2 regions of the Ruminococcus sp. RTP21198st1_G1_RTP21198_201120 genome follow, and region 2 is predicted to be linked to the other one. Evidence: predicted binding sites of a transcription regulator. Region 2 holds the regulator's gene; the other holds the start of a gene.

Region 1 (3,191 bases), on a different contig from region 2:
TGTCAACTAATTAACAAAGGCTTGGACTTATTTTATCTGTTTTTTACAGCTTATCTATAAGCATAACGACACCGAAAATGCCAAGCAGGACACCGATAGCGATAGCCGCATAGCCGAAAGGCGTTTTCTCCTCTTTTTCCTCGGCTTCCTTTTCCTCCTCAGTGACTTCTACCTTTGATTTTTCATCGTCAAGGTAAAATTCCTGTGGGTTTGCGGGGTTATACTTTATGTCTATGATATCGCCTTTTTCATAGCCGTTGTCTGTGACTATCTGGGTATATTTCTCGCCGTCAATGGTATAGCCGATTTTCCACTCGGTAAAAACTCTGTCCTCGCCGCCGTTGAAATCAGGCATTGTGGTCTTGACTTTCTGCAAGGCCTTTGCCTGAGTTGGTTCGTAGTGATCCTCCTCGGGGATATTATGTTCCTGCTCTGGAAAAAAGCGATAGCCCTGCAAAGCTTTGATACCGAAATAGATAAGTCCAATGCCTGTGAGCAGAAGAATTATTCCGCCTATGCCCTGCCAGCCTAATCCGCTTTTTGCAAGTAGTGTTATTTCATTCATTTTTACTACCTCGATTTCTGCATAAAAAAGGGACAGGCAAAACCTGCCTGCCCCTAGCTTATAGCCTAGTAAGATATATTACTTGTCAGCAATTACGTCGATACCTGGGAGAACCTTGCCCTCGAGGTATTCAAGTGAAGCTCCGCCGCCTGTTGAGATGTGTGACATCTTATCAGCAAAGCCAAGCTGGATAACTGCTGCTGCTGAGTCGCCGCCGCCGATGATAGTTGTAGCGTCTGTTTCAGCAAGTGCCTTTGCAACTGCAATAGTACCCTTTGCAAGTGTTGGGTTCTCGAACACGCCCATAGGACCGTTCCAAACAACTGTCTTTGCAGACTTAACAGCCTCGCCGAAGAGAGCCTGTGTCTTTGTGCCGATATCGAGGCCTTCCTTGTCAGCTGGGATCTTGTCAGAATCAACAACTTCTACGTCGATAGGAGCGTCGATTGGATCAGGGAAACCTGCTGCAACTGTTGTGTCGATAGGGAGAAGAAGCTTCTTGCCGAGCTTTTCAGCCTTTGCCATCATTTCCTTGCAGTAGTCGATCTTTGTATCGTCAACGAGGGAAAGACCAACTTCCTTGCCCTGTGCCTTGAGGAATGTATATGCCATACCGCCGCCGATGATAAGTGTATCGCACTTCTCGAGGAGGTTTGAGATAACGTTGAGCTTATCTGCTACCTTTGCGCCGCCGAGGATAGCAACGAATGGTCTAACAGGTGTTTCAACTGCATTTCCGAGATAGTTGATTTCTTTCTGCATGAGGTAACCAACTGCTGTTTCCTTAACGAACTTTGTAACGCCTGCTGTAGAAGCATGAGCTCTGTGAGCTGAACCGAAAGCGTCCATTACGAATACTTCGTCGTCAACGAGGTCAGCAAGTTCCTTAGCGAAAGCTTCGCCGTTCTTTGTTTCCTCTGCGCCTCTGAATCTTGTGTTCTCAAGAACAACGATATCTCCGTCAGCCATTTCAGCAACTGCCTTCTTAGCGTTGTCGCCAACTACTGTATCGTCAGCAGCGAATGTTACCTTTGTTTCAGGAAGAAGCTCTGCAAGTCTTGCAGCAGCAGGAGCAAGTGAGAACTTAGCCTCTGGGCCGTTCTTTGGCTTGCCGAGATGTGAACACAGAACTACCTTGCCGCCGTCAGCTACCAGCTTCTTGATAGTTGGGAGAGCAGCTGTTATTCTGTTATCGTTTGTAATAACGCCGTCCTTAAGAGGAACGTTAAAGTCAACTCTTACGAGTACCTTTTTGCCCTTTACATTAATGTCATCAACAGTAACTTTGTTTAAACCTGCCATTTTAAAGACACCTCTCAATTTAATTTTTTAATTCACGTTGTTAAAAAACTAACAACCTTACCTTTATTATATAACATACCGTCATAAAAATCAAGTATTTTTTTATAATTTTTACCCTGATTTTATAACTTTAGGCTTTTAAAGTGCGTCCACCTTTATCTCTCCGTTGTCAGCGGATATTGCCACGGCGGACACCGCTCCCTCGCCCTTGTCTATAAGCAGTTCGGCTATCTTATCCTCAACCTCGTTTCTTATGACACGGCGGATATCTCTTGCACCAAGCTTCTGACCGTATGCCTTATGTGCAATAGCTTTCAGAGCTTCATCTGTATATCTCAGGCTGATATGTTTCTCCTCCAACGGCGACTTCATCTCGTCCAGCATAAGACCTGCTATGCCTGCGAAATTCTCCTCTGTGAGCGGATTGAACACAACTATCTCGTCTATTCTTCCAAGAAACTCAGGTCTCAGGAAATCTCTCAGTGCTTTCATTGCTTTATCCTTGGCGATATCACTGTCGGTCTTATTGAAGCCCACACCTGTATCTCTATCAGTCGAACCTGCGTTTGATGTCATGACGATAACTGTGTTCTCAAATGAAACGCTTCTGCCCTGTGAATCGTTGATACGTCCCTCGTCAAGTATCTGGAGAAGTATGTTCATAACGTCAGGGTGAGCCTTTTCTATCTCGTCAAAAAGTACCACTGAATATGGTCTGCGGCGCACCTTTTCGGTAAGCTGACCTGCTTCATCAAAGCCTACATATCCCGGAGGTGAGCCGATAAGCTTTGATACTGAGTGCTTCTCCATATACTCGGTCATGTCAACTCTGATAAGCGGCTCGGTGGCGTCAAAAAGCTCTTCTCCAAGGACTTTCACAAGCTCTGTTTTTCCAACGCCTGTTGGGCCGACGAAAATAAATGAAGCAGGTCTGCGACGTTTTGAAAGCTGAACCCTTGTACGCTTTATTGCCTTTGCGACCTTATCAACGGCTTCGTCCTGACCGATAACACGCTTTGAAAGGGCTTCTTTGAGATGCTTTATCTTATCATACTCGGTCTGAGCTATCTTATTGGCAGGGATACCTGTCCAAAGCTCTATTACCTTTGAGATATCGTCCTCTGTGACCTGAACGTTTTTAAGAGTTTCTTCCACCTCTTTGAGTCTGTTCTGGATCCTGAGTATCTCGCCCTTTTCCTTTGCGATTATCTCATAGTCAGGGTCTGACTTCTGCTCGTAATCCTCAACGAGCTTTTCATGCTTTTTAAGCTCCTCGTTAAGTGCGTCGAACTCCTCTATTTCAGGTGTTCTGATACTTGTGCAG
Region 2 (3,191 bases):
AATATAATTTGGAGCTGGCGTGCAAGCGACCACTTTGATGAGCTTGGCTTTGACGAGGCCGCAAAGAACGCATTGTTCAGAAACCCTGGTCTTCACGGTGAGGCAGGTGGAGATTGGATGCACATAAACAACTTCTCTACCCTTGGCGAAAATAAGTGGTATGACGCAGGTGACAAACGCTTCCACCCAGACAATATCATATTTGACGCAAGAAATTCTAACATACTCGGAATTATCGAGAAATCAACAGGTAAGATAGTATGGCGTGTAGGTCCTAACTTCAACGAAAGCGAAGCCACAAAGAAGCTTGGCTGGATAATTGGTCAGCACCACCTGCACATGATACCAAAGGGACTTCCTGGAGAGGGCGACCTGTTGGTATTCGATAACGGTGGCGAGGGTGGCTACGGCACACCTAACCCTGCTTCCCTCACAGGCGTGAACAATGCACACAGAGATTACTCAAGAGTACTTCAATTCAATCCTGTTACACTTGAAATAACATGGCAGTACACTCCCCTTGAAGCAGGAAATCTGCTTTTTACTGACGCTTCTAAGTTCTATAGCTCATACATCAGCTCTGCACAGCGACTTCCGAACGGAAACACTCTTATTACGGAAGGTTCAGATGGACATCTTCTTGAGGTCACACCTGACCATGAAATAGTTTGGGAATTTGTAAACCCTTATTTCAAGAATTTTGCTGGAACATTCAAAAGCAACATGATCTACAGAGCTTATCGTGTACCATACGAGTGGATACCACAGCTTAAAAAGCCTGTTGAGACCTCTATCGAGCCTATCGACATTACAAAGTTCAGAGTATCAGGTGCTTCTATTGGCGAGGGTACAGGGCTTGTTACAGCCGTTGACGGGATCGATCCAACAAAAGGAGTTCCTCTCACAGGTTCAGGAAATGAAGAAGATGATGATGAACGCATCGACTTCTGTGTTGCTTCTGTAAAGAAAAAAGATCTAGAATAAAATTATTATACATAAGGCAGCTTCTGTAAAACGAGGCTGCTTTTTTTAAGACTGCAGAGAGTTTACAAGTCCTTGACAAAAGAAAAGATTAGTGCTATTATATTATATGATATTGTTATTTATTTATCAATCATGTTTATTAGTAAAGGAAAGTGTAAATATATGTCTAAAGACGGTTCGATATCCACATCAGTAATAAAACGACTGCCACGTTATTATAGATTTTTAGGTGAGCTTCAAAAAGAAGGACTTGAAAGAATATCTTCAAGGGAGCTTTCTGAGAGAATGAAGCTCACGGCTTCACAAATAAGACAAGACCTTAACTGCTTTGGCGGATTCGGTCAGCAGGGATATGGCTATCACGTTGACGAGCTTAGAATGGAAATAGGCAAGATACTCGGAGTAGACAAGCATTTCAAGACCATACTTATCGGTGCAGGAAACCTTGGTAAAGCTATCGCCACACATATTAACTTTGAAACAAGGGGTTGCAATCTCATAGGCATATTTGATATAAACCCTAAGCTCACTGGTGAAGTGGTAGGAAACATACCGATTCGTCACACTAATGATATAGAAAGCTTTTGCGAAGCAAACTCCCCTGTTGTAGCTGTGCTTTGTATACCGAAGGCAAACACTCAGGCTATTGCAGACCAGCTTGTAAATCTTGGTCTGAAAGCGTTCTGGAATTTTTCACATTATGATCTTAGCATCGACTATGAAAACATAGTTGTGGAAAATGTCCATTTAGGTGACAGCCTGCTTACACTTACATATGCAACAAATATCATAACAAGCACTGATACTGACAACAGCGAAGAGATCGAATAAAAAAGGCGCTGTAAAAAAAAGCGCAACAAAGCCCGTGGATTTCCTCGATATGGAAGCCCACGGGCTTTAATATATCACACAGCAAAAAAGAACTATCTAATCTTGAAAAAAGGGTACAGCAAACACACCGGCAGAAATACAGCGCTTTTTGCCGATTATTAAAATGTTGAAAAATATCTTTTTCAGGCTGCTTTTCTGATTGCGATCTTCTTCAAGTGAAATTTATGCAGATTAAAACCACAGCAAATCATCGCAATTTCTAAATTCATGGCATTTAAGCCACGTCTTCTGGCTCTTGTGTATGACCGATTCCACTTGATGATACCATTTGCACCCTCAGATTGAATGCTTCTGTTCATTCTGAGAAGCGCTCCATGAATACAATTAAGATTGTTTAAAACTTCTTTGTGAAATGCAGTCAATTCTTCATTTATGCAAACTATGCGATTTCCCTTGCATTTGCAGCACTTTTCTTTATGAGAACAGTTTGCACATTCTTCACACTGATAGAATTCTTCTGTTCTCCCATATTTGTTTCCCTTTATGGGTCGACTGTAAACGTAATGGAATTTTTTGTTGTTAGGACACAGCAGATCACCGTTTTCATCTATGCGGAAATTCACTGCTCTGTATGGATCATTATGGTATTTAATATTCTTGCTTTCTTTTTCATACATGGTAAATTTCATGTATTTTCCCATTCCGTGTTCTTCACAGTACAGATAGTTGTTGAAGCTTCCATAGCCTGCGTCGGTAACTGGATATTCAGGATACTTTCCATATATTCTGTGGAATTTTTCCATAAGCGGCTTGAAGCAATCCATATCCGAGGCATACTGCTTTACGTCATATACGGCGATATACTCATCGCAAACGCCAAATTGTATGTTGTAACCTGGGAGCAGTTGATCGTTTCCCATATAGTCTTTTTTCATACGCATAAATGTTGCATCATGGTCTGTTTTGGAATAACTGTTTCGTTCATTGCCGCATATTTTTATGTGCTCTGCATACTTTTTTAGTCTCGCAATGTAACTTGTAAGCTTATCATAATATCGCTGTTCTGGAGTTTTATGATGTCCACGTCCCCTGACAGCAGAAGCAGGATCAAAACCGCAAAGCTGTATATATTGCTTTAATATCTGTTCGAGATATTCGATGGCATATTCTTCACGAACTCCGAATTTCACACCAAATGCGGCTATTCTTTTATTTATCTCACTTAACAGTTCTGTTGTCTTTGCAAATACTTTCACGCGATTTTTCTCGCAGCTCTTTTTCCATACCCAGCTGTATTTGTTGGCGTTGGCTGTGATCTTTGTTCCGTCTATGTACACATGATCCATATCTACGTTTTCTTGTTCAAATATGTAAGC

What was found. Region 2 encodes Rex, which represses fermentation and respiration genes when NADH is low (regulators of the CRP and FNR family bind a similar motif). Its sites were predicted from a motif close to ATTGTTAANNNNTTAACAAT; they were not measured.
Region 1: pgk (phosphoglycerate kinase) is a predicted target of Rex. The motif match lies at 1,904-1,923, and genes of this name have one in related genera.

Annotation. Positions count from the first base shown of each region.
Region 1 is NZ_JBCOMH010000007.1:109,966-113,156, forward strand. Features, by position in the region: gene AB5627_RS06230 (DUF3592 domain-containing protein) at 44-565, opposite strand; gene pgk (phosphoglycerate kinase) at 644-1,867, opposite strand; gene AB5627_RS06240 (ATP-dependent Clp protease ATP-binding subunit) at 2,006-3,191, opposite strand, start outside.
Region 2 is NZ_JBCOMH010000003.1:186,609-189,799, reverse strand. Features, by position in the region: gene AB5627_RS03370 (aryl-sulfate sulfotransferase) at 1-984, shown strand, start outside; gene AB5627_RS03365 (redox-sensing transcriptional repressor Rex) at 1,147-1,815, shown strand; gene AB5627_RS03360 (IS1182 family transposase) at 1,998-3,191, opposite strand, start outside.